Regions from separate parts of the Streptomyces sp. NPDC086835 genome, predicted to be linked through region 2. Evidence: predicted binding sites of a transcription regulator. Region 2 holds the regulator's gene; the other holds the start of a gene.
What was found. Region 2 encodes HrcA, which represses chaperone genes, less so after heat shock. Its sites were predicted from a motif close to TTNGCACTCNGNNNNNCNGAGTGCNAA; they were not measured.
Positions count from the first base shown of each region.

Region 1: groES (co-chaperone GroES) is a predicted target of HrcA. The motif match lies at 2,312-2,338, and genes of this name have one in related genera.

Region 1 covers NZ_JBIVAU010000002.1:236,774-247,281, forward strand. The annotation lists gene ACIPJI_RS07265 (methyltransferase domain-containing protein) at 1-1,262, opposite strand, end outside; gene ACIPJI_RS07270 (polysaccharide deacetylase family protein) at 1,284-2,216, shown strand; gene groES (co-chaperone GroES) at 2,484-2,792, shown strand; gene groL (chaperonin GroEL) at 2,939-4,567, shown strand; gene ACIPJI_RS07285 (ester cyclase) at 4,641-5,333, opposite strand; gene ACIPJI_RS07290 (SDR family oxidoreductase) at 5,446-6,219, opposite strand; gene ACIPJI_RS07295 (MOSC domain-containing protein) at 6,362-7,069, opposite strand; gene ACIPJI_RS07300 (LysR family transcriptional regulator) at 7,151-8,047, shown strand; gene ACIPJI_RS07305 (WhiB family transcriptional regulator) at 8,253-8,576, opposite strand; gene ACIPJI_RS07310 (response regulator transcription factor) at 9,093-9,704, shown strand; gene ACIPJI_RS07315 (sigma-70 family RNA polymerase sigma factor) at 9,926-10,508, shown strand, end outside.
Region 2 covers NZ_JBIVAU010000001.1:502,020-512,527, reverse strand. The annotation lists gene ACIPJI_RS02225 (S41 family peptidase) at 1-327, opposite strand, end outside; gene ACIPJI_RS02220 (hypothetical protein) at 373-900, opposite strand; gene ACIPJI_RS02215 (hypothetical protein) at 975-1,367, shown strand; gene ACIPJI_RS02210 (16S rRNA (uracil(1498)-N(3))-methyltransferase) at 1,418-2,161, opposite strand; gene ACIPJI_RS02205 (nitronate monooxygenase) at 2,161-3,237, opposite strand; gene dnaJ (molecular chaperone DnaJ) at 3,630-4,766, opposite strand; gene hrcA (heat-inducible transcriptional repressor HrcA) at 4,767-5,792, opposite strand; gene ACIPJI_RS02190 (MBL fold metallo-hydrolase) at 5,979-6,701, shown strand; gene ACIPJI_RS02185 (DUF3097 domain-containing protein) at 6,728-7,534, shown strand; gene hemW (radical SAM family heme chaperone HemW) at 7,610-8,842, opposite strand; gene ACIPJI_RS02175 (SpoIIE family protein phosphatase) at 8,857-10,508, opposite strand, start outside.

The sequences.
Region 1 (10,508 bases), on a different contig from region 2:
CCGATCAGCATCGTCGGCGCCCCCGCCACCCGCGTCAGGAAGACCGTCGCCGCGTTCGGCCCCTGCGGCTTCACCTTACGGCGGACCTCTTCCGGTTCGACCGCTGAGCCGCGCTTCTTCACGGTGAGGTTGCCGATCCCGCGTTCCCGGAGCAGCGCCTTCAACTTCTTGAGGTTGAAGGGAAGTTCGTCGGTGATCTCGTACGCCGTCGCATACGGGGTCGGGCGCAGTACGTCCGAGGTGATGTACGCGATCGTCTCGTCGAGAAGACCGCCCGACACGTCCTCGGCGACCTCCGCGACCAGGTGGGCGCGGATCGCGGCCCCGTCGGGCTCGTACAGGTAGCGGCCGACCGGGCGCACCGGCGGGTTCGGCAGCCCGCGGCCGGTCAGGGTGTGCGGGCCCGGGAGGAGGGTGGCGCGGACGGCGGACGGGGCCGTGCCGAACCAGAGCACCGCCTCCTTGACGTCGCCGCCGTCCGAGATCCACTCCGCCTCGGCGTCCTCGGGGACCGCCTCGTGGGGGATTCCCGGGGCGACCTTCAGGGCCGCGTGGGGGCGGGTGCGGGCCGCGCCGATCGCCCAGGACAAGGGCGGGGAGTACGCCTCCGGATCGAAGATGCGGCCACGTCCGCCGCGGCGCGCCGGGTCGACGAAGACCGCGTCGTACGGAGAGGTGTCGATGTCCGTGACGTCCGCGCAGCGGACCTCGACCAAGGCGGACAGGCCCAGCGCCTCGGCGTTCGCACGTGCGACTTCCGCCGTGAGCGGGTCGCGGTCGACGGCCAGGACCGAGATGCCCGCCCGGGCCAGGGCGATAGCGTCACCGCCGATGCCGCTGCACAGGTCGGCGACGCCGCGCACTCCGAGCGCGGCGAACCGCGCGGCCCGGTGGTCCGCGACCGAGCGGCGGGTGGACTGCTCGACGCCGTTCGGGGTGAAGAACATCCGGCGGGCGTCCTCCTCGCCGAACTTCGCCGCCGCCCGCTGCCGCAGCCGTGCCTGCCCCAGCGCCGCCGAGACCAGGGCCGCCGGGTGCTCGCGTCGCAGGCGTGTCGCGACGGCCAGTTCACGGGCGGGGTCGTAGGAGGCCAGCGAGGCCAGCAGCGCTTCGCCCTCCTCGGTGCGCAGTGCGGTGAAGGCGGCGAGCGGATCGAGGTCGTTCACCGGGCCATTGTGGGCCAGGTGGGGGATGGTGCGCTCATGGCGGCGGTGTCGGACCGGTGAGCGGGCGGCGCGCTGACAGGATGCGTCGCCATGCAGCTAGTACGACAAAAGGGAAAAATGGGAGCGTATCGGGTCCGTGCGGCCCTTGTCTCGCTCGTTGTCGCCGCGCTCGGCTCCGGCTGTGCGGCAGAGGGGCCGCCCGAGGCGCCCCGCCCCGCCAGGCCCGCCGCCGAGAAGGAAGCGCGGCAGGGGGCACAGGCGCAGAAGCAGGATGCCCGGAAGGCCCGCGAGGCCGCCGGCGGTCCGGCGCACCGGGAGAAGGTCGCGCAGAGCCAGAAGGCCCGAGCCGCCGCCGCGAAGAAGTGGGGGCTCGAGCAGACGCCGCTCGCGGCGCCACCGCCGCCCACCGTCAAGCCGCGGATCACCACCCGCAAGGGGTTCGAGGTGGAGGGCGGGGAGGGGCTGCCTCCCGTGTTCACCACCGTCCCGACGAAGGAGAAGATCGTCTTCCTGACGATCGACGACGGCGCGGAGAAGGACCCCGAACTGCTGCGCATGATGTCCGACCTGCGGATCCCGTACAGCGCCTTCCTGAGCGACTACGTCATCAACGACGACTACGGCTACTTCGAGAAGATGCGGGACAGCGGCGTGGCGCTGCACAACCACACGCTCAAGCACCCTTATCTGCCCGGCCTTTCGTACGTCGAGCAGAAGCGTGAGATCTGTGGCCAGCAGGACAAGCTGGAGAAGCGGTACGGGAGCCGGCCCCGGCTGATGCGCCCGCCGTACGGGAACTACAACAAGGACACCCTGCGCGCCGCCAAGAAGTGCGGGATCGCGGCCGTCCCGCTGTGGGCCTCGGAGGCGTTTCCCGACCGCATGGAGTGGCGCGAGTGGGACCGGGACCTGCACCCGGGCGACATCATCCTGACGCACTTCCGTGGCAAGGAGGAGTGGGCGGGCAGCATGCCGGACGTGATCCGGCGGGTGATGCGGACGATCACGGCGAAGGGGTACGCCGTCGCCAGGCTGGAGGACTACGTCTGAGCCGGGGGCCGGCGGACGGAGCCCGGGGGCGTGACCGGGAGAGGCGGGGCCGTGGCCGGACCGGAGGCCGAATCAGAACGCCACGCGGTCTCGCATTGGCACTCCGCTTGACCGAGTGCTAATCGCAGTCATAGTCTCGGCCCTGGCACTCACCAAGTGAGAGTGCCAACACAGCGACGGGCAGGTCCGGCACCCGCGACGACGGATCCACCTGGTCGCCACCTCAGATCAGTTAACCCCGTGATCTCCGAAGGGGGAGGTCGGATCGTGACGACCGCCAGCTCCAAGGTTGCCATCAAGCCGCTCGAGGACCGCATTGTGGTCCAGCCGCTCGACGCCGAGCAGACCACGGCCTCTGGCCTGGTTATTCCGGACACCGCCAAGGAGAAGCCCCAGGAGGGCGTCGTCCTGGCCGTGGGCCCGGGCCGCTTCGAGAACGGCGAGCGCCTGCCGCTCGACGTGAAGACCGGCGACATCGTGCTGTACAGCAAGTACGGCGGCACCGAAGTGAAGTACAGCGGCGAGGAGTACCTCGTCCTCTCGGCCCGCGACGTGCTCGCGATCGTCGAGAAGTAGAAAGCAGGGGCGCGCTCAGGGGTCATCGACCCTTGGGACTCCGCGCCAGTTCTGCCTCGAGCTGCGCCCCTGGCCACCCCGCTGATGCCGGGCGGCGAGGGGCGCAGTTCTTTGAACACGAAATCCGAGAGGGCTGAACCGCTCCCATGGCGAAGATCCTGAAGTTCGACGAGGACGCCCGTCGCGCCCTCGAGCGCGGCGTCAACAAGCTTGCCGACACGGTCAAGGTGACGATCGGCCCCCGTGGCCGCAACGTCGTCATCGACAAGAAGTTCGGCGCTCCCACCATCACCAACGACGGCGTCACCATCGCCCGCGAGGTCGAGATCGAGGACCCGTACGAGAACCTGGGCGCCCAGCTGGTGAAGGAGGTGGCGACCAAGACCAACGACATCGCGGGTGACGGTACGACCACCGCCACCGTGCTGGCCCAGGCGCTGGTCCGCGAGGGTCTGCGCAACGTCGCCGCCGGTGCCTCCCCGGCCGCCCTGAAGAAGGGCATCGACGCCGCGGTCAAGGCCGTGTCCGAGGAGCTCCTCGCGACCGCCCGCCCGATCGAGGACAAGGCCGACATCGCCGCCGTGGCCGCGCTCTCCGCGCAGGACCAGCAGGTCGGCGAGCTCATCGCCGAGGCGATGGACAAGGTCGGCAAGGACGGTGTCATCACCGTCGAGGAGTCCAACACCTTCGGTCTGGAGCTCGACTTCACCGAGGGCATGGCCTTCGACAAGGGCTACCTGTCCCCGTACATGGTGACCGACCAGGAGCGTATGGAGGCCGTCCTCGACGACCCGTACATCCTGATCCACCAGGGCAAGATCACCTCCATCCAGGACATGCTGCCGCTGCTGGAGAAGGTCATCCAGGCCGGTGGCTCCAAGCCGCTGCTGATCATCGCCGAGGATGTCGAGGGCGAGGCGCTCTCCACCCTCGTCGTGAACAAGATCCGCGGCACCTTCAACGCGGTGGCCGTCAAGGCCCCCGGCTTCGGCGACCGCCGCAAGGCGATGCTCGGCGACATGGCCACCCTCACCGGTGCCACCGTCATCGCCGAAGAGGTCGGCCTCAAGCTCGACCAGGCCGGTCTGGACGTGCTGGGCTCCGCCCGCCGCGTGACGATCACCAAGGACGACACCACGATCGTCGACGGTGGCGGCAAGAGCGAGGACGTCGCGGGCCGCGTCAACCAGATCAAGGCCGAGATCGAGTCCACCGACTCCGACTGGGACCGCGAGAAGCTCCAGGAGCGCCTCGCGAAGCTGGCCGGCGGCGTGTGCGTGATCAAGGTCGGCGCCGCCACCGAGGTGGAGCTGAAGGAGAAGAAGCACCGTCTCGAGGACGCCATCTCCGCGACCCGCGCCGCGGTCGAGGAGGGCATCGTCTCCGGTGGTGGCTCCGCGCTCGTCCACGCCGTGAAGGTGCTCGAGGGCAACCTGGGCAAGGAGGGCGACGAGGCCACCGGTGTCGCCGTCGTCCGCCGCGCCGCCGTCGAGCCGCTGCGCTGGATCGCCGAGAACGCCGGCCTCGAGGGCTACGTCATCACCGCCAAGGTGGCCGAGCTCGAGGCGGGTCAGGGCTTCAACGCCGCGACCGGCGAGTACGGCGACCTGGTCAAGGCCGGCGTCATCGACCCGGTCAAGGTCACGCGCTCCGCTCTGGAGAACGCCGCGTCCATCGCCTCCCTGCTGCTCACGACCGAGACCCTGGTCGTCGAGAAGCCGGCCGAGGACGAGGGCGACGCGGGTCACGGCCACGGTCACGGCCACAGCCACTGACGCGACAAGCGCCGAGAAGGCCCCCGTCCCCCGCAGCGCGCGGGGGCGGGGGCCTTCCCCGTTGGGGCGTGGCCTACATGGCGCCGAGCTGGCGCATCAGCCGCATCATGTCCATGTGCCACCAGCCTTCCTTGATCTTCCCGTCCTCGAGCCGGAAGATCGTCGTGCCGGTCATGGTGCACTGCTCTCCCGTCGCCGGGATGCCCTGGAACTCCGCCTTGTGCCTGCCGCTCCAGGTCCACAGCGTCACGACGTCGTCCCCTTGGGTGATCTGCCGGTCGAGCTCGAAGGTGAAGTCGAAGGCGCCGCGCCACATGGTGAGGTCCCGGCGTATGACCTCCACGCCGACCTCGGTGTCCTCCTCGTTGGCGATGTCGTGGTCGATGTAGTCGTCGGCGAAGACCTCGCCGATGGCGTCCAGATTGCCGCCGGCCGCGATCTCGTGGAAGAAGCGGCGGGCCGTCGCCGCGTTCAGCTGTTCCTCACGGACCACGTCGAGGTCGGTGAACGAGGGCATGCCGTCGCAGAGGGCCACCATCTCCTGGAACATCTTGTCCGTCTCCGGGAGATGCGAGTTCTTCATCGCCTCCTCGTAGGAGGGGAACTCGACGATGTCCACGTAGTGGTTGCTGTCGCTGCGGTCCTTCCCCGTGACGGCGTGGCCGGTGGTCCGCTTGCCTTGGGTCTGCTCGACCCACTTGTCCATGACCGCGTTCACGTCGTCGAACCTGGCGGTCTTGTAGTCGATGATCTGCACGAACTTCATGGCGTCTCCCGAGCCGCTGAGGCCCCCGATGGGATACGTCCATTTTAGTGACGCGGGTCACATACTGTTCGGTATGCGGCTCCTGCGGCCCGTTCCGGTGCGGCCCGGCCCCCTACTGCGGGCCGTACTTCCGGCCCGTCTTCGACGTGAGCCCGCCCAGCAGCCCGCGCGGCGTCAGCTTCACCACGCCCATCAGCGCCTTGTAGCGGGGGTCGGGGATGGAGAGGGACTTCCCCTTGGCCAGGTCCGAGAGCGCCGACGCCACCAGCTTGTCGGCGTCCAGCCACATCCAGCCGGGAATGTTGTCCGTGCCCATGCCGGCCCGCTGGTGGAACTCGGTCCGTACGAATCCGGGGCACAGCGCCATCAGCCGCACCCCGGATCCTGCCAGGTCCCTGGCGGCGCCCTGCGTGAACTGCACGACCCACGCCTTGGACGCGCCGTACGTGCCACGGGGCACGAAGGCGGCGACCGACGCCACGTTGACCACGCCGCCCCGGCCGCGTTCCCGCATCGGTCCCGCCGCTGCCGCGGTCAGTCGCAGCACCGCCTCGCAGTGCACCTTCAGCATGGTCAGCTCGTCGGCCATGGAGACTTCGAGGAACCGGCCCTTGTTCCCGAAGCCCGCGTTGTTGACCAGCAGATCGACGGGGTGCGTACGGTCGGCCAGGCGCTCCTCGACCGCGCCGATCCCGTCTTCCCGAGACAGGTCGGCGGTCAGTGCCTCCGCCTCGATGCCGTGCCGGTCGTGCAGTTCGGTGGCCTGTTCCTGCAGCCGCTCGGTGTCCCGGGCCACGAGCACCAGGTTGTGGCCATCGGCCGCGAGCCGCCGCGCGAAGGCGGCGCCGATGCCCGCGGTCGCTCCCGTGATCAGTGCAGTCGTCATAGGCGGCACGTTAATGCCCCGCGGGTGGGTGCGGCGCGGGCGCCTTCCCTGACCACTGCCCGTCCCTCGGCCGCGAACTGCACCGAAGTCCCGGGTCCGTTCCGCTTCCCGGCGCCTCTCCGCGCGGCCCGAGGCCCCTCGCCTAAGCGGCGCCGGAGCCGGAGAGGGGGCCGGGACCGGCCGCCGTGCCGTATTTCGCGACGTACGCGCGGGCGCTCCTCAGCAGTTCACTGTGCAGGGTGTCTCCTGCCTCGAGGACCAGGGGCAACAGGTCACGCTCGGTCGTCTCCGCCCGGAACGCCATCTCCACGGTCACCTCGTGCTCCGGCCGGTGCACCACCTCCACCGGATCGCCGGCGCGGATCTCGCCCGGCTCGACGACCCGCAGATACGCGCCGGAGACGCCGCTCTGGGTGAAACGCCTGACCCAGCCCTTCTCGCCCAGCCGGCCCGCGAAGGTACGGCACGGGACACGGCCCGAGGTGACCTCGAGCACCACGAAATCGCCGATGCGCCACCGTTCGCCGATCTTGGCCCCGGTGACATCGACGCCGATGGTGGTGAGGTTCTCGCCGAACGTGCCGTTGGGGAGCGGGCGCCCCAACTCGCGTTCCCAGGCGTCGAGATCCTCACGGGCGAAGGCGTACACGGCCTGGTCGCTCCCGCCGTGGTGGCGCAGATCGCAGACCGCGTCCCCCGACAGTCCGCTGCCGCCCTGGCCCTTGGGGCCCGGGTCCGCCACCCGGACGGGCCCCTCCGCCGGGCGCTTGTCGATTCCGGTCATGCCGCCGGGCGCATCGGTGTAATCGGCCGCCTTCGGACGGCCCACGTTCACGGTCAGAAGCTTCATGCCTCGCACGCTAACCGACACCGCCTCAAAGCAGCCGGCAGTTAATCGCTCGTCACCCCAAGCGCCCCTTATGCTTGAAGGGTGATCGAAGCCCGCCACCTCCGCGTCCTGCGTGCCGTCGCCACCACCGGCTCGTTCTCCGCGGCCGCCCGTGAACTGGGATGCACCCAGCCCGCGGTCAGCCAGCAGATGAAGGCGCTCGAAAGCTCCGCCGGGACCCCGCTGCTGATCCGGACCGGCCGCGAGATGCGCCTGACCCAGGCCGGCGAGGCGCTCGTACGCCATGCCTCCGGCATCCTCGCCGGGCTCACCGCGGCGGAGGAGGAAGTGGCGGCGATCGCCGGGCTGCGGGCCGGCCGGGTCCGTCTCGTCTCGTTCCCCAGCGGTAGTTCCACCCTCGTGCCCACGGCCCTCGCCGCCTTGCGCGCGGCCCATCCCGGCACCCGGGTCTCGCTCGTCGACGCCGAGCCGCCGCGCTCGGTGGAGATGCTCCGCGACGGCGACTGCGACGTGGCGCTCGCCTTCCGTTACGACACGGCAGGGGCCGAGTCGGAGTGGGACGACCTCGTCGTCCGGCCGCTGCTCGTCGACCGGCTCGTGGGACTGGTGCCCGACGGTCACCGCCTTGCCGAGGCGGGCAAGGTGGCCATCGGCGACCTCGCGGAGGAGTCGTGGATCGCCGGCTGTCCGCGCTGCCGGCGGCAGCTGGTGGAGGTCTGCGAGAGCGCGGGCTTCACCCCGCGCATCGACTTCGCCACCGACGACTACCCGGCGGTGATCGGGCTGGTGGGCGCGGGGCTCGGCGTGGCCGTGCTGCCCGAACTGGCGCTTGAGTCGGTACGGCCCAAGGGGGCCCGGCTGGTGACCGTCGAGCCGTCCGTCCACCGCGAGATCGTCGCCCTGACGCTGCCCGACCTGGCGCATGTCCCGGCCGTCTCGGCGACGTTGTCGCAGCTCACCCTCGCGGCGTCCCGCTGACGCGTCCGCGGCGACCGCGGTTCCACGGCGTCGGCGGCAATGAATGTGTTCACGATGTACGTCCTGCGTGGCGGCCGTCGGCCCCCGTCGGGAGATCGGGGGCCGGGACGCCGGAACAACTTGCCTGTGCACGGGGCCGGATTGCCGGTAGGGGAGCAGGCGAAGTGCAGGAACGTTTCTTCGGTTCGTGTGCGTGGCGCTCTCGTCAGCCGCGCACCGCACCCCCCGCGCTCGTGGCGGGGATCAGCCGGTGGCGTGCTCGTCCCATGAGCTCCTCGCGCTCGTCCTCGGTCAGTCCGCCCCAGACGCCGTAGGGCTCGCGCACGGCCAGTGCGTGCGCCGCGCACTCGGCCCGTACGGGGCATCGCATGCAGACCTCCTTCGCCGAGTTCTCGCGAGCGCTTCGCGCCGCGCCGCGCTCACCTTCCGGATGGAAGAAGAGCGAGCTGTCGACCCCACGGCATGCCGCGAGGAGCTGCCAGTCCCACAGATCGGCGTTGGGTCCGGGAAGGCGAGAGAAATCTGCCATGGCGCATGTCCCCTTGAAACCGTGCTGGGTGGATACAGGACCAGGTCGGAAACGGGCGGGACGCCGACCGGACGTGCGCCGGATCCGGCACCAGCACCGTGCCAACGACCGTACATCTGCTGTGTAAGTAGATGTAAATATGACTCATTGCGAATCTAGCCATAGACACCGGAAAAAGGGAAGAAAAGCCGCTGAATGGGGCAGGGCCCCTGTCCGATGGGCACGAGTGCTCCGCCCGCGACCCGTGAAACCTCCGCCTTGCCCCGCGCCGCGCCGCCGAGCCCGCTGTCACCGCGGGAGAACCGGTGCTCACGGATGCCGAGCGACCCGCTCACGGAGCGTGCCGAAGTGCTGTCTCCGACCCGTAACTCTTTCGAGTGACCGTCGTTGAGAAGGCGGAGGCGGTTGAAAGAACAAGCTGTCGGGCACATGTCCGACTGCGTTCAACCGCACAGGTGAAGAAACGTATCCAGCCTGGAGGCTCAAGGTGACGCGCATCAGCTGCGGAGGGCGGCCATGACATCCGTCCTCGTCTGCGACGACTCCCCGCTTGCCCGAGAGGCGCTTCGCCGCGCGGTCGCGACCGTGCCCGGCGTCGAGCGCGTGACGACCGCGGCCAACGGCGAGGAAGTCCTCCGCCGCTGGGGTGCCGATCGTTCGGACCTGATTCTGATGGACGTACGCATGCCCGGTCTGGGCGGGGTGGAGACGGTGCGCCGGCTGCTCTCCGCGGACCCCGGCGCCCGGATCATCATGCTGACCGTGGCCGAGGACCTCGACGGCGTCGCGCTCGCCGTCGCCGCCGGTGCCCGCGGCTATCTCCACAAGGACGCCTCGCGTGCCGAACTGCGCGCGACCGTCACCCAGGCGCTCGCCGACCCCACGTGGCGGCTCGCCCCGCGCCGGCTCCGTTCGGCCGAGATGGGGGCCGCTCCCACGCTCACCGCGCGTGAGATCCAGGTCCTCGAAGGCATGAGCCACGGCCGGTCCAACGCGGAGATCGGGCGTGAGCTCTTCCTCTCGGAGGACACGGTGAAGACGCACGCCAGGCGGCTGTTCAAGAAGCTCGGCGCCTCCGACCGGGCGCATGCGGTGGCCCTCGGATTCCGCTGGGGCCTGGTCCGCTGAGGACCGTAGGAACGGGACGCTGCGGGGGTTACGGATGCCCGAGGGCATCCGTTTCCCGCGCGATGCCGCATCCTTGAGGTGTGGAGTTCCTCGGGGACGAGTCGGTCGAGCGGGAGGGGAGGGCGCAGGGGATGAGTTCCGGCGCACCTGCTCATAACGCTTCGGTGCACAACACAGGACGCAGTGCCACGGATGGTCGCGGGCCAGGGCACCATGGACCGATGCGTGACGACGAGGCGGCGACCGGCCAAGGAGCCATCGGTGCGCTCGTGCACCGTGCCGTCGACGGCGACGAGCAGGCGACGCACGACCTCCTGGCGCACGTCCACCCCCTCGCGCTGCGCTTCTGCCGCTCGCGCCTCAGCAGGCTGCCCGGTGACGCTCGTCACTTCGTCGAGGACCTGGCGCAGGAAGTCTGCGTCGCGGTGCTGATGGCGCTGCCGCGCTACAAGGACACCGGACGGCCCTTCGAGGCCTTCGTCTTCGCCATCGCCTCCCACAAGGTCGCCGATCTGCAGCGGGCCGCGATGCGCCACCCGGGTTCGACGGCCGTGCCGTCCGACGAGATGCCGGAGCGGCCCGACGACTCGCTCGGCCCCGAGGAGCGGGCGCTGCTCAGCGACGACGCGGAGTGGGCCAAGAGGCTGCTCGCCAATCTTCCGGAGAACCAGCGGGAGCTGCTGGTGCTGCGGGTCGCCGTCGGGCTGACCGCGGAGGAGACCGGTCAGATGCTGGGGATGTCCCCGGGCGCGGTCCGGGTCGCCCAGCACCGCGCGCTCAGCAGGCTGCGCGCGCTGGCGGAGC
Region 2 (10,508 bases):
CTGCCCGTGCGTGGTGAGCGCCAGGACCCGGCCGTCGGGGGTCCAGCCCCGTACGGAGGTCTTGTGGCTGCCCCAGTGGGTGAGCCGGTCGGAAGGGCCGCCGTCGACGGGCGCCAGGTGGACCTCCGGCGTGCCGTCGCGGTACGAGGACCAGGCGATACGGGTGCCGTCGGGAGAGATCCTGGGGTGGTTCACGGGCATGTTGTCGGCGCTCACGCGCCACGCCCGGCCGCCGTCGAGCGGCGCGACCCAGACGTCGTCCTCGGCGGTGAAGGCGATCAACTCGCCGTGCAGATGCGGGTACCGGAGGTAGGCAGGGTGCGTCACACCGTCACCCTAGGCAGGTGGGAGCCTCAGGGTGTGGTTTTTGGATCACTTGCCCGGAACGGCGGTCACCGTTTCGGTGACGGTGACGGTGACGGTCGGGTACGGCCTCCCGGGAGCGGGAGGGTCGCCGGCCGGCGCACTGCTCGGTGCGGCACTGCAGTCGCCGAGCATGGTCGCCTGAAAGACGATCTTCTTCTCGATCCGTGCGGTCAGATCGCCACGGACACACTTCCCGCCGCGTTCCTCCGTCACCTTGCCGGTGACGGTGATGTCCTGACCGGACCCGGTCTCACCCTGGCAGTCCACGGAGGCACGGCTTGGACCGGAACCGGGCGAGGCGGTGGAACCGGGCGAGGCGGTGGCGGGGGTGTCGGCCTTCGCCGTGCAACTGAGCCAGGCGACCTCGAACTTGAGCCGCTCGAGCGTGCTGGTCGCGGTCAGGTCGGTGGTGACGGCCACGGCACCGGTGTTCAGCCCTCCTGCGGTGGGCTCGCAGGCCACGAGGGCGGGAACTGCCGCTGCTGCGACGGCGATCGCGGCCAAGGCGCGCCGTGCTCTGGTCCGGGCGGGCATGAAGCCAGAGTGCCAGCACCTCCCGGCCGGTAAAAGAGTGGTTGCGGCCATGGTGCCGCCCGTACGGTCGGGTCATGGCCAGGAAGCTCCGGCGCGCCCGCCGCCTCGTCGTGGACGCGGGCAACGTGTACATGTGGTCGGTGAGGCACCGCCACACACGGGACGGCTCGGGCACCCGTGACTGCCGTACGACGCTGTCGCTGTGGCGCGAGGGAACGCAGCAGCGCCTGGCGGTCGTCTTCCGGGAAGGCCCCGGCCGGATCGTCTCCGGCGGGTACTTCGAGGCGGGTGCCGTGGTCTCCGGCGGGACCTGGCTGAATCTCTACGAACCGGGCGTGGCACGGCGGTTCCTGGACGCGGCCACCGCCCGCGGGCTCCTGCCGGACACGCCGCGGACGGTCGAGACCGACGGGTGGCCGCTGTTCGACGCGGTGGCCGGCGACGTGCCGGCAGGCCCGGCCGGCTGAGCCGACAGGGGCCGCCCCTTCAGGCCGGCTGAGCCGACGGACCGCCCCGCTCAGGACCAGCGGCCGGTGCGCCCCAGCAGGAGCGCCGTCGCCGCCGTGCCGGCCGTGGACGTACGCAGCACGCTGCGTCCCAGCCGGTACGGCCTGGCGCCCGCCTCCGCGAACAGGTCGAGCTCCTGCGGGGACACACCGCCCTCGGGGCCGACCACGAGCACGATCGAGCCCTCCGTGGGGAGTTCCGCCGTGGCGAGCGGCATGGCGCCCTCCTCGTGAAGCACCGCGGCGAAGTCCGCGTCCGCCAGAAGTGCCGCGACCTGCTTGGTCGTTGCCGGCTCCGCGACCTCCGGGAAGCGGAGCCTGCGCGACTGCTTGCCCGCCTCACGGGCCGTCGCCCGCCACTTGGCGAGCGACTTCGCGCCGCGCTCGCCCTTCCACTGGGTGATGCAGCGCGCCGCCGACCACGGCACGACCGCGTCCACACCGGTCTCGGTCATGGTCTCCACGGCGAGTTCGCCGCGGTCACCCTTGGGCAGCGCCTGCACGACGGTGATGCGGGGCACCGGCTGCGGCTCCTCGGGGCACTCGCTCACCTCGACCGTCAGACGGTCCTTGCCCTCGGTGGAGACGACGGTGCCCGACGCTCCGCGGCCGCCGCCGTCCGTGAGGACGACGTCCTCGCCCGGCTGGAGCCTGCGCACGGAGACGGCGTGCCGACCCTCCGGCCCGTCCAGGACGACGGTCGCGCCGGGCGCGACGCCCGCGAGCGATTCGACGAGGAAGACAGGAGCGGTCATCACACACCACCGCCGAGCGACAGCGCGGCCCGTGCCGAGTCCGCCTCCGCCGCCAGCACCCCCACCAGCTGGGCGGCGGGCATCTCACGCGCCAGCCGGTGCCCCTGGCCCGCCCACAGCGACATGCCCTGCGCGTCGCCCGCCTTCGCGGCGGCCTTGCGCAGCCCGCTCGTCAGATGGTGCACCTCGGGGTACGCGGCCGGCGCGTACGGCCCGTGCTCCCGCATGAACCTGTTCACCAGCCCCCGCGCAGGCCGCCCGGAGAAGGCCCGGGTCAGGTCGGTGCGCACGAACAGCGGGTCGGTCATGGCCTGTTTGTGTACCGGGTGTGCCCCCGACTCGGGGCACACCAGGAACGCGGTACCGAGCTGGGCGGCACTCGCCCCGGCCGCCAGGACCGCGGCGATCTGACTGCCGCGCATCAGTCCGCCGGCGGCGATGACAGGCATCTGTACGGTCTCCTTCACCAGTGCGAGAAGCGCGAGCAGTCCGTAACCGGACCCGTCGGTCGCGGGGTCGTCCCGGTGCGTGCCCTGATGGCCGCCGGCCTCGACGCCCTGCACACACACCGCGTCGGCACCGGCCCACTGGGCCGCCCGCGCCTCCTCCGGCGTGGTGACGGTCACGATCGTGAAGGTGCCCGCCTTGCTGAACGACTCGATGACGCTGCGCGAGGGACAGCCGAAGGTGAACGAGACGACCGGGACGGGGTCGTCGAGCAGGATCGCGAGCTTCGCGTCGTAACCGTCGTCCCGTCCCCTGTCGGGATCACCGAGCGGCGTCTCGTACCAGGCGGACTCACCGGCGAGCTGGTCCTGGTAGACACCGAGGGCGGCGGGGTCGGCGTTGCCGGGCTGCGGCATGAACAGGTTGACGCCGAAAGGCCGCGCGGTCAGCCCGCGGACCTGTTTGACCTCTTCGTACATCCCGTCCGCCGTCTTGTACCCGGCGGCCAGGAAGCCCAGCCCACCGGTCTCCGACACGGCGGCGACCAACTGCGGACAGGAAGCGCCGCCGGCCATGGGTGCCTGCACGATCGGATGACGGCAGAGGCCGGCCAGTGCGGATGACGACATGCACGCATCGTGCCACGTCCCCGCGACGGGTCCGAATCCCCCATTCCGCCCGAACCCGCGTCGGGCCCGCAGGGGCATGCTTCCCCCTACCCGCCCCTTACCGCCGTGCCGATGTGCGGCTCCGCCGCGTGGCGGGCAGGCCCCGGATTCCCGTACCGCGCTCCGCGCGGTGCCCTCGATCTCCCCCTACGCCTGGCGGCCGTGGGAGGTGCCCCCAGGCGGGCTGGATTTCGCTTCGCGAAACCAGCCCCGTCCGCGATCGAGGCGCGGGGGTCCGGTGGGGGTCACCCCACGCCGCCAGGCGTAGGGGGAGGAGACCCCGGTTACGGGAAGGGGAGGGGCGGGGAGGGGACACCGCCCCGCGCAGCGGACCCGCCCCGCCCACCACCGGGCTAACGCCCGTTGAACGCGTCCTTCAGCCGCGAGAACAGCCCCTGCTGGCCCGGCTGGAACTGGCCCAGCGGCCGCTCCTCGCCCCGCAGCTTCGCCAGGTCCCTCAGCAGTCGCTCCTGCTCCACGTCCAGCTTCGTCGGCGTCGTCACCTCGACATGCACGATCAGGTCGCCCCGGCCGCCACCGCGCAGGTGCGTGATCCCGCGGCCGTGCAGCGGGATCGACTGGCCGGACTGCGTGCCCGGACGGATGTCGACCTCCTCCACGCCGTCGAGCGTCTCGAGCGGGCACTTCGTGCCCAGCGCCGCCGCGGTCATGGGGATCGTCACCGTGCAGTGCAGGTCGTCGCCGCGCCGCTGGAAGACGGGGTGGGCGACCTCGTGGATCTCGACGTACAGGTCACCGGCGGGGCCGCCGCCGGGGCCGACCTCGCCCTCGCCCGCGAGCTGGATCCGGGTGCCGTTGTCGACACCGGCCGGGATCTTCACGGTCAGCGTCCGCCGCGACCGGACGCGGCCGTCGCCGGCGCACTCGGGGCACGGGGTCGGCACGACCGTGCCGAAGCCCTGGCACTGGGGGCAGGGCCGCGACGTCATGACCTGGCCCAGGAAGGACCGCGTCACCTGCGAGACCTCGCCGCGCCCGCGGCACATGTCGCAGGTCTGCGCCGACGTGCCGGGCGCCGCGCCCTCGCCGGAGCAGGTCGTACAGACGACGGCCGTGTCGACCTGGATGTCCTTCGTGGTGCCGAAGGCCGCTTCGCCCAGCTCGATCTCCAGCCGGATCATCGCGTCCTGGCCGCGGCGCGTACGCGAGCGCGGCCCGCGCTGCGACGCCGTGCCGAAGAACGCGTCCATGATGTCGGAGAAGTTGCCGAAGCCGCCCGCACCGAAGCCTCCGGCGCCGCCGCCCCCGGCCTGCGAGAGCGGGTCACCGCCGAGGTCGTAGACCTGCTTCTTCTGCGGGTCCGAGAGCACCTCGTACGCGGCGTTGATCTCCTTGAAGCGCTCCTGCGTCTTCGGGTCCGGATTCACGTCCGGGTGGAGTTCGCGCGCGAGGCGGCGGAAGGCCTTCTTGATCTCGTCCTGCGATGCGTCGCGGCGTACGCCGAGTACGGCGTAGTAGTCCGTGGCCACTTACGACTCCGCCAGGATCTGTCCGACGTAACGTGCCACTGCGCGTACCGCTCCCATCGTTCCGGGGTAGTCCATGCGGGTCGGTCCGACCACGCCGAGTTTCGCTACTGCCTCGTCGCCCGAACCGTAGCCGACCGAGACCACGGACGTGGAGTTGAGGCCTTCATGGGCGTTCTCGTGACCGATACGTACGGTCATGCCCATACCGCCCGACTCGTTCGCCTCGCCGAGCAGCTTGAGGAGCACCACATGCTCCTCGAGCGCCTCCAGCACCGGCCGGATGGTCAGCGGGAAGTCGTGCCCGAAGCGGGTCAGATTGGCGGTGCCGCCGATCACGAGCCGCTCCTCGGTCTCCTCGACCAGGGTCTCGAGCAGTGTGGAGAGCACCGTGGAGACGGTGCCGCGGTCCTCGTGCTCGAAGGATTCGGGAAGGTCCTGCACCAGCTGCGGCACGTCCGCGAAGCGGCGTCCCACGACCCGGCTGTTGAGCCGGGCCCGCAGGTCCGCGAGCGAGGCGTCGCCGAACGGGGCGGGGCAGTCGATCATGCGCTGCTCGACCCGGCCCGTGTCCGTGATCAGCACGAGCATCAGGCGGGCGGGCGCGAGGGAGAGGAGCTCCACGTGCCGGACCGTGGACCGGGTAAGCGACGGGTACTGGACGACGGCGACCTGCCGGGTCAACTGCGCCAGCAGCCGCACCGTACGTCCCACGACGTCGTCGAGGTCGACCGCCCCGTCCAGGAAGTTCTGGATGGCGCGGCGCTCCGGCGACGACAGCGGCTTGACGCCGGCCAGCCGGTCGACGAACAGCCGGTACCCCTTGTCCGTGGGGATCCGCCCGGCGCTCGTGTGGGGCTGGGCGATGAAGCCCTCCTCCTCCAGCACGGCCATGTCGTTGCGGACGGTGGCCGGGGAGACGCCGAGGTTGTGACGCTCCGTGAGGGCCTTGGAGCCGACAGGCTCCTCGGTGCCGACGTAGTCCTGGACGATGGCGCGCAGCACCTCGAGCCTGCGTTCGCTGAGCATTCGCGCACCTCCAGCTGTGGTTCCTCTGTGTGTCCTGGCACTCGGTGCGCCCGAGTGCCAGCATTCCCCCGGCCAGTGTACGGCTGCCGGGTACGCGGGTAGCAAGGGTGGCCGACCGTGCGGTCGGACACGCGCTCGTGCGGCCCGCGCAGGTCGATGCGGATGTGATGCGGATAGCGTCGCCGTATGGACGTCAGTTGGGAAGACTTCGGCTGGGAACGAGTGGCCGAGGGGGTCGGCCGCCGCCGCCTCCCGAGGTGGGACGCGACCGCCGGCCTGGTCGTCGGCCAGGACGCCGTGCTGCTGTACGACACGGGCTCCACGCTCCGCGAGGGGGCCGAGCTGCGGGCCCAGGCACAGGGGCTGCTCGGGGGGCGCCGCGTGACGCACATCGCACTCAGCCATCCCCACTTCGACCATGTGCTGGGCACGGCGGCCTTCGCGGGGGCGGAGGTGTACGGGGCTGTGGGCATGGACACGCTGCTGCGCCGGGAGCGGGACGCGCTCCGCGCGTCCGCGATCCGGCACGGGGTCGCTGCCGAGGAGGCGGCGGAGGCCGCGGACATGGTGGTGGCGCCGCAGCATGCGGTGTGCGGGGAGTGGACGCTCGACCTGGGAGGCCGCCAGGTGCTGCTGGCCAATGTGGGCCCCGGCCACACGGGCCACGACCTGGCGCTGCTGGTGCCCGCCGAACGGGAAGTGGTGTTCTGCGGAGACCTGGTGGAGGAATCCGGGGAGCCGCAGGCCGGCCGGGACGCCGTCGGGCCCCAGTGGCCCGCCGCCCTCGACAGGCTGCTGGCCCTCGGCGGTGAGGACGCCCTGTACGTCCCCGGGCACGGCGCGGTGGTCGACGCGGCGTTCGTACGGGCCCAGCGCGACGAACTGGCGGCGCGTTTCGGCGTGTCGTAGCGGCGTGCGGCCGTATCGTCGTGCGAATGCGCAGCTACAGCCCTGATCTCACGCCGCCGTGGAAGCGGTCGAAGCCCGTGCCGGAGGTCCCGGCCGACCCTGAGCTTGTGGTGGAGGAGGTGTCGACCGGCTTCTGCGGCGCCGTGATCCGCTGCGAGGCGGGGACCGTCACCCTGGAGGACCGCTTCGGCAAGCACCGGGTGTTCCCGCTCGAGCCGCGGGGCTTCCTGCTGGAGGGCAAGGTCGTCACGCTGGTCCGTCCGGCCCCGGCCGGCCCGGCACGTCCGTCCCGTACGGCCTCCGGCTCTCTCGCCGTTCCCGGCGCCCGGGCCCGGGTCGCCCGCGCGGGCCGCATCTACGTGGAGGGCCGCCACGACGCCGAGCTCGTGGAGCGGGTGTGGGGCGACGACCTGCGGATCGAGGGCGTGGTGGTCGAGTACCTGGAGGGCGTCGACGACCTGCCGTCGATCGTGGCGGACTTCTCCCCCGGTCCCGACGCCCGCCTCGGCGTCCTGGTGGACCACCTGGTCGAGGGCTCCAAGGAGTCCCGTATCGCGGCCTCGGTCACCGACCCGCACGTGCTGGTGGTGGGCCACCCGTACATCGACGTGTGGGAGGCGGTGAAGCCCTCTTCCGTGGGCATCCCCGCGTGGCCCACGGTGCCGCGCGGTCAGGACTGGAAGACGGGCGTGTGCCGCGCCCTCGGCTGGCCGGAGAACACGGGCGCGGCCTGGCAGCACATCCTCTCCAAGGTCCGTTCGTACAAGGACCTGGAGCCTGCGCTGCTGGGGCGGGTCGAGGAATTGATCGACTTCGTGACCGTGTCCGACTAGACCTGTCCGGCCGAGGGGGGCATTCACTCCGGCCGGTATCACTCCGGCCGGTGGTCGTTCACTCCGGCCGGTCCCTCAGTCCACCAGGTCCCGCACCACCGCGTCCGCCAGCAGCCGTCCCCGCAGGGTCAGCACCGCGCGCCCGGCCTCGTACGCGCCGGGCTCCAGCAGCCCGTCGGCCAGGGAACGGGCGGCCGCCGCGAGGCCGGCCTCACGCAGGAGGTCCAGCGGTACGCCGTCCCGCAGGCGCAGCTCGAGAAGGATCCGCTCCACGCGGCGGTCCTCGTCGGGGAGGAGCTCGCGGCCCGCGCCGGGCGAGCGGCCCTCCGCCAGGGCTGCCGCGTACGCGCCCGGGTGCTTGACGTTCCACCAGCGCACGCCGCCGACGTGGCTGTGCGCCCCAGGGCCGGCGCCCCACCAGTCGGCGCCGCGCCAGTACAGCTCGTTGTGCAGGCAGCGGCCTTCCGGCGACGTGGCCCAGTTGGAGACCTCGTACCAGTCGTAGCCGGCCGCGCCGAGCACCTCGTCGGCGATCAGATAGCGGTCGGCGTGGACGTCGTCGTCGGTCATGGGCACCTCGCCGCGGCGGATGCGGCGCGCGAGCTGTGTGCCCTCCTCCACGATCAGCGCGTACGCCGACACATGGTCCGGTCCCGCGCCCACGGCGGCCTCCAGCGAGGCCCGCCAGTCGTCGTCGCTCTCGCCCGGGGTGCCGTAGATCAGGTCGAGGTTCACATGGTCGAAGCCCGCGGCCCGCGCCTCCGCCACGCACGCTTCCGGCCGGCCGGGGGTGTGGGTGCGGTCGAGCACCTTCAGCACGTGCTGCCGCGCGCTCTGCATACCGAAGGAGACCCGGTTGAAGCCGCCCTCCCGCAGGGCCGCCAGATAGGCCGGGTCGACGGACTCCGGGTTCGCCTCCGTCGTGATCTCCGCGTCGTCGGCGAGACCGAACTCCTGACGCACCACGTCCAGCATCCGTACGAGATCACCGGCGGCCAGCAGTGTCGGTGTGCCCCCGCCCACGAACACCGTCCGCACCGGCCGCGGGTCGTCGCCGAGGACCTTGCGGGCGAGACGGACCTCGTCCGCCAGGGTCTCGGCGTAGTTGTCTCGGGAGGCGAGCACTCCCCCCGAGCCGCGCAGCTCGGTGGCCGTGTAGGTGTTGAAGTCGCAGTAGCCGCAGCGCGTCGCGCAGTACGGCACGTGCAGGTAGAAGGCCAGCGGCCGGGCTTCGGCGCCGTGGAGGGCGGACGCGGGCAGCGCGCCGTCCTCGGGCATGGGCTCGCCGTCAGGCAGTACGGAAGGCATGCCCCCATTGTCCGTCACCCGGCAGGTCGCCCCGCCTGGAGCACCAGCAGCGCCAGATCGTCCCCGGGCGGCGTCGGCGCGAACGCGTGCACCGCGGCCCTGATCCGCTCGGCGACTCCCTGCGCCGTGAGCCCGGCGCATCCGGACAGGACGGCCGCGAGACCGTCCTCGTCGTCGAACATCCGCGACCCGGAGCGCCGCTCGGTCACCCCGTCGGTGACGCACAGGAGCGTGTCACCGGGCTCCAGGTCGAAGGTGTGGCTCTGGTACGCGACGTCGTCGACGACCCCGAGCAGCACCTGCGGCTCGGCCAGGGCCCGTACGGTGCCGTCGGGCCGGAGCAGCAGGGGCAGCGGGTGCCCGGCGCTCGCCAGGGTGCAGCGGGCGCCGTCGGCGCCGGACGGTGACGGCACCACCTGGCCGTACAGCAGCGACAGGAAGCGCGCGTGCTGCCCGTCCGGGAGGCCCGGCCCGTGCCCACCGGTGACGATCAGTGCCGCTGCCTCCGCCGCCTCCATCGCGTCGTCGAGGAGGAGGCCGTTGAGCCGGTCGAGGACCTGGCCGACCTCGTAGCCCTCGCGGGCGAGCAGCCGCAGCCAGGGCCTGGCGAGCCCGGTGACGACGGCGGCCTCCGGCCCGCTGCCCTGGACGTCGCCGAGCATGAAGCACCAGCGGCCGCCGGACCCGGCGGGGAAGACGTCGTAGAAGTCGCCGCCGGCGACACCGTCGTCACTGGGCTCGTAGACCAGGAACGTGTCGACGCCCGGGATCTGTCCCACCCTGCTCGGCAGCAGGCCGCGCTGGAGGACCCGGCTGATGGTGGCCTGCCGGGTGTACCGGCGGGCGGCGCTGACGGCCAGGGCGACCCGCCGGGCGAAGTCCTCGATGAGTGCGGCCACTTCGGCGGGGACGCCCGCCGGGCCGTTCTGCGCGACGAGCAGCATGCCGAGACGGTGGCCGCCGACGCCGAGGCGGTAGGCCAGGGCGGTGACCGGTTCCTCGGCGGGCAGGGGCCCGGCCGGCTGCTGGGTGCCGGTGACGGCGGGCGGCCCGGCCACGCCCGGGTAGGGAGTGGCGGCGGCGGGCTCGGGCGGGTGCGGCGCCCCGGCCGCTCGCCGGGGGACGTCCTGCGCCGCCGGGGCGCCGTGCGGCGGCGCGGGGTGCTCGCCGTGGGTCCCGTCCGGCCATGCCACCGGCACCGGTCCACCGTCCGACGTCAGAGGCAGCAGGGGCGGCTCCTCGCCCAGGGCCTCCCGCAGCGGCCCGACACGTGCCTCGTCGCTGTGCCACACCCCGACGAGCCTCGCCCCCGTCCCTCCTTCCCCGGTCCCTCGTCCGTGCCCCTTCGCCCCGCCGTCCAGCCAGATCGCGCACCGGTCGGCGAGCCGCGGCACCAGCAGCTGGCCCGCCAGCGCGGCGACCATGTCCTCGTCCAGTTGCCCGGCGAGCAGGTCGGACGCCTCGGCGAGGAACGCGGGCGCCCCGCGGCTCACCCACTCCAGGTCGTCACGCCCGCGCCCCGGCGCGGACGTCTCCGTCCCGTCCGCGCCCCGGCGTGCGGGCGGTGCGAAGTACGCGGCGGCGGGCGGGCGGATGTCACGGCCGTCGAGCGGCAGGCGGGCCCAGACCGTCTTCAGCGCTGCGTGGAACGTGATGCCCCAGCGTT